Regions from separate parts of the Paenisporosarcina sp. P4_E4_2 genome, predicted to be linked through region 1. Evidence: riboswitches for the same ligand, from Rfam matches in the RefSeq annotation. Region 1 holds a riboswitch; the other holds the start of a gene.

What was found. Region 1 has a riboswitch for S-adenosylmethionine ahead of AC1DSB_RS03605 (O-acetylhomoserine aminocarboxypropyltransferase/cysteine synthase family protein). Riboswitches for the same ligand answer to the same signal wherever they lie in the genome.
Region 2: it holds a riboswitch for S-adenosylmethionine, as region 1 does, so the genes downstream of both, metE (5-methyltetrahydropteroyltriglutamate--homocysteine S-methyltransferase) here and AC1DSB_RS03605 (O-acetylhomoserine aminocarboxypropyltransferase/cysteine synthase family protein) in region 1, are expected to answer to the same signal.

The regions. Positions count from the first base shown of each region.
Region 1 covers NZ_JBFUJC010000019.1:10,192-12,397, reverse strand. The annotation lists gene pepT (peptidase T) at 1-72, opposite strand, end outside; gene AC1DSB_RS03610 (glycerol-3-phosphate acyltransferase) at 261-911, opposite strand; SAM riboswitch class I at 1,051-1,168, shown strand; gene AC1DSB_RS03605 (O-acetylhomoserine aminocarboxypropyltransferase/cysteine synthase family protein) at 1,286-2,206, shown strand, end outside.
Region 2 covers NZ_JBFUJC010000052.1:6,695-8,900, forward strand. The annotation lists gene metE (5-methyltetrahydropteroyltriglutamate--homocysteine S-methyltransferase) at 1-1,283, opposite strand, end outside; SAM riboswitch class I at 1,431-1,536, opposite strand; SAM riboswitch class I at 1,749-1,855, opposite strand.

The sequences.
Region 1 (2,206 bases):
GGTGCTTTCAGCATCTGATTGTGTATCAATTTTGGCATAACGTACAAGGCGTTCGATTAATGTTTCTTGCATGGTTTCATCTCCCTTAGAAAAGTTGGTTCGGAGTCGGGCAGATATTGACCGACATGATGCGGGCCAGTAGTCTTTACCCCTTACCTCAGTTTAGCACTTTCATTCGGTTCACGGAATAATGATTGTTCTGGCCGAATGAAATTTTAACGACTTTTTAGTAAATTCGGAATAAAAAATAGATTCCCCAATTAATTGGAGTGAGTCACTTTTTTCTTTTTGATAACCGAAGAAACTCGTGGTTCCATCCCGGATCTCAAACGGTGTATATTCTCGCGATGCTTCCATAACGCAAGTAAGAAGAGTGCGGTGGTTATGACAATTGGCATAGTACTTTCTGTAATCAAAAAGGCTAAAATGATATATGTAATATATAAGAACAGTACACCGATTAATAAGTAATCTGTCACCAATGAAACGACAATCAGCAAGATAAGTCCAACCAATCCGATTCTCCAATCCAGTACTAACATCACTCCAATAACAGATGCCGTTCCTTTACCACCATCAAAATGCATCTGAAATGGATAATTGTGACCTATTACGACAGATGCCCCCACAAGAAATAATAGGACCCATTGATACTCCAAGGAAAGATCAGTAGATTCGAATATAAGACGCAAAAGGACGATTGCAAGTATTCCTTTACCAATATCAACAAATGCAACGAGTGCCCCGTATTTCCAGCCTAATACAATAGTGGCATTGGATGCCCCCGCATTCTTTACTCCCTGTTCCTTTACATTCACCCCAGAAAGCCGTTGCGCCACATTTGAACCGTGGAGACAGCCAATTAAATAACCTGATAGTAAGGTGATTAGCACCCATAATGCAAGATTCATATTCCCAACCCCTTTTTTTCACTAACTCTTTAAACGTTTGAGTGTTGGCAGAAGTTTCAAAAAATTATATAAATAATTCTTGACTATTTATRGATATTAAACATATACTGATTCTCAAGATGGAAAACTAAATCAAATACTCTTATCTAGAGTGGCGGAGGGACTAGGCCCTGCGATGCCCGGCAACCGGCAAGTGATTAACTTGCAAAGGTGCTAATTCCTACAGATTTCTTTAGTGGAGATCTGAAAGATAAGAGGAGGATCACGCACTTGTGAGCCCCTCTTCTTAAGCGAAGACGGGGCTTTTTTCTGTTCATAAAACTCCTCTTTCGCCTCCACACTTCCATCTAAAACACAATCCAGGAGGGAAAACAATGACAAATCTTCAACCGGAAACTCTACTTTTACACGGAGGTCAGCAGCCGGACCCAATCACGGGTTCCCGTGCAGTGCCAATCTACAAAACAACTTCTTTTGTTTTCAGAGATACGGAACATGCCCAAAACTTATTCGCCTTGCAGGAAACTGGACACATTTATTCACGCATCGGCAACCCGACTGTGGACGTATTTGAACAGCGAATCGCGTTATTGGAAGGTGGCACAGCAGCGGTAGCCCTATCGAGTGGCATGGCTGCGATAGCCTTCTCCATTCTGAATGTAGCAGGAGCCGGTGATGAAATCGTCGCTGCTGGCAATTTGTATGGTGGGACCTACAATCTATTTGCCAATACACTTCCACGGTATGGAATCACGGTGAAGTTTGTAGATTCCACCGATCCTGAGAATTTCCGCGGGGCCATTACCGATAAAACGAAAGCCATTTTCGGGGAAATCATCGGAAACCCAAGCCTTCATGTTTTGGACGTAGAAGCTGTAGCTGACATTGCACACGAGAACGGAATTCCGTTGATTATCGATAATACGTTTGCAACGCCATACGGAAGCAACCCTATCGAATTCGGTGCGGATGTAGTCGTTCATTCAGCTACGAAATGGATTGGGGGACACGGTACGTCAATCGGCGGTGTCGTTGTGGATGCAGGTAAGTTTGATTGGAACAGCGAGAAGTTTCCTGGCTTTACGGAACCGGATACGAGCTACCATGGCCTTCGTTACGGGATTGATGTCCCCCAAGTGGCTTTCGCGATTAAACTGCGGGTCCAGCTACTGCGTGACTTCGGTCCATGCCTAAGCCCGGATAATGCATTCGCTTTTTTGCAAGGTCTTGAAACATTGCATCTCCGCGTACCGAAACATAATGAAAATGCAATTGCAGTCGCACAATACTTAGCA
Region 2 (2,206 bases), on a different contig from region 1:
TGAAAAGCCTCTTTTTGTATCTCTTGACGGACTTTAAATATTGCTTTTCGTTCCGCTTTATACGTATGCAAGTTTTGAATGGCTTCTTGAACTAGTGTGTTATTTCGGAATGATGATTTTTGTAACGCTTGAATCGCTTCTGTACTTGCACTGATTTCTTTTTGTATCGCTTCTTTTCCATCGTTTAAGCCTTTTGTCAGTAGAACAATTTCATGTAATTTTTCATTAGCAAATGATAATGCTCCTTTTAGGACGTCATCAAGCGTTTCTTCACTTTTAACTGTCACAGGTACATGCAATAAGCTTGATGAAGATTGTACAATAAGACGATCTTTTGAAACAACATTAGCAATCTCTGCAAGAATTGCAGAATGATCATTAAGATTTGCACGCCATATGTTTCGCCCGTCAATTACTCCAGCAGCAAGAACCTTATCTTTTGGGAAACCATACTTTCTCAAAGCAGCAAGATTTTGACCAATATCATATACAAAATCAAGTCCAATTCCTTGAACAGGAAGTGAGATAACATCTTCGTAATGTTCAATGCTTTCAAAATATGTTTGTAATATCAGCTTTATGTTTGGCGCTGCATCATGCAATGTTTGATAGATATCCTTAAATAACGCAACATCTTCTTTGGAAATCGTTGTAGATAAAATCGGTTCATCGATTTGTACCCACTCTACTCCTTCTTTTTGTAATTCACGTAAAATGTCAGCGTAAAGCGGTACAAATTTTTCAACAACTGCTTTAAACTCACTTTCTTTATAACCCTTTGACAGTTTTACAAATGTGATAGGTCCTAAGATTACAGGCTTTCCTTCGATATTAAGTTTCTGTTTAGCCTCTTTATAAAATTGAAGTGGACGGTTTTCAACAAGAGTAGGTACTGCTTCATTAAGCTCTGGAACAATATAGTGATAGTTTGTGTTAAACCATTTTGTCATTTCAGATGCAACCGCACCTTTATTGCCTCGTGCTATATCAAAATACGTTTCAAGTGATACTTTACCGCCGTCGTATTCAAAACGATTCGGTACTAATCCGAACATAACGGCTGTATCAAGCACATGATCATACAAGCTAAAGTCTCCAACTGGTATCAAGTCAATTCCTAAATCTTTTTGTTTCTGCAGATTGTTTAGACGAATCTCCTCAATTTGTTTTAAGAATGATTCTTTTTCTAGTTTCCCTGCCCATAACTGCTCCAGTGAATTTTTCCATTCGCGTTTTACACCAATTCTTGGATAACCTAAATTCGAACTTTTTACTCTACTCATAATATTTTTTACACTCCTTCTATTTTTATATTTTCATGCCCGTTTCTATTTGAAACTGTGGCTAATGAACCCATATTTCTAAAAACAAAAAAGCCTCTTCTTGGAAACAAGAAGAGGCTCATCATTAAATATAAGTGACAAGATCTCAACTCATCTTCCAAGCATAATCGCTTGAAGGAATTGGCACAGTGCTCATAATGAGTCTGTTGCCGAGGTTTCAAAGGGCCTTTCCCTCCACCTCTCTTGATAAGTAGAAATTAACTATTTAGTTTTATTAATGGTTTAAATGGTATCAGTTTTGCTCGTTTTGAAATCAACGAATTTAACTTAGTTGTTATATTAATACATAAATTCAAGAAAGTAAATAATTTTCTAAAATTTGTTTTTCTCATTTTTATAATTTAAAAAACAAAAAAGTCTCTTCTTGGGAACAAGAAGAGACTCATCATTAGTAGACAAGATCTCAACTTATCTTCCAAGCATAATCGCTTGAAGGAATTGGCACAGTGCTCAATAATGAGTCTGTTGCCGAGGTTTCAAAGGGCCTTTCCCTCCACCTCTCTTGATAAGTTGAAATTAACTATTTAGTTTTATTAATGGTTTAAATGGTATCAGTTTTGCTCGTTTTAAAATCAACGAATTTAACTTATTTATTATAATAATACAAACATTCAATAAAGTAAACAATTTCCTGAAATGCGTTTTTTACCGTTTTTATCTTTTCACAAAGTACACTACGGACGTAAAGAACAGATTAAAAAGCAGCCCCAAAAGTATTTGATCGTCGAGGAATCGACGGAACTATAATGAGCATGATTGCTGCTTATGCAGCGTTTGATTGATGTACATCAAAAGCTTTTCTTCTCGTTAGTTCTATAAGTTCACAAAAAATGTGTTAATCCTTCTTTCTTTAACCTTAACAC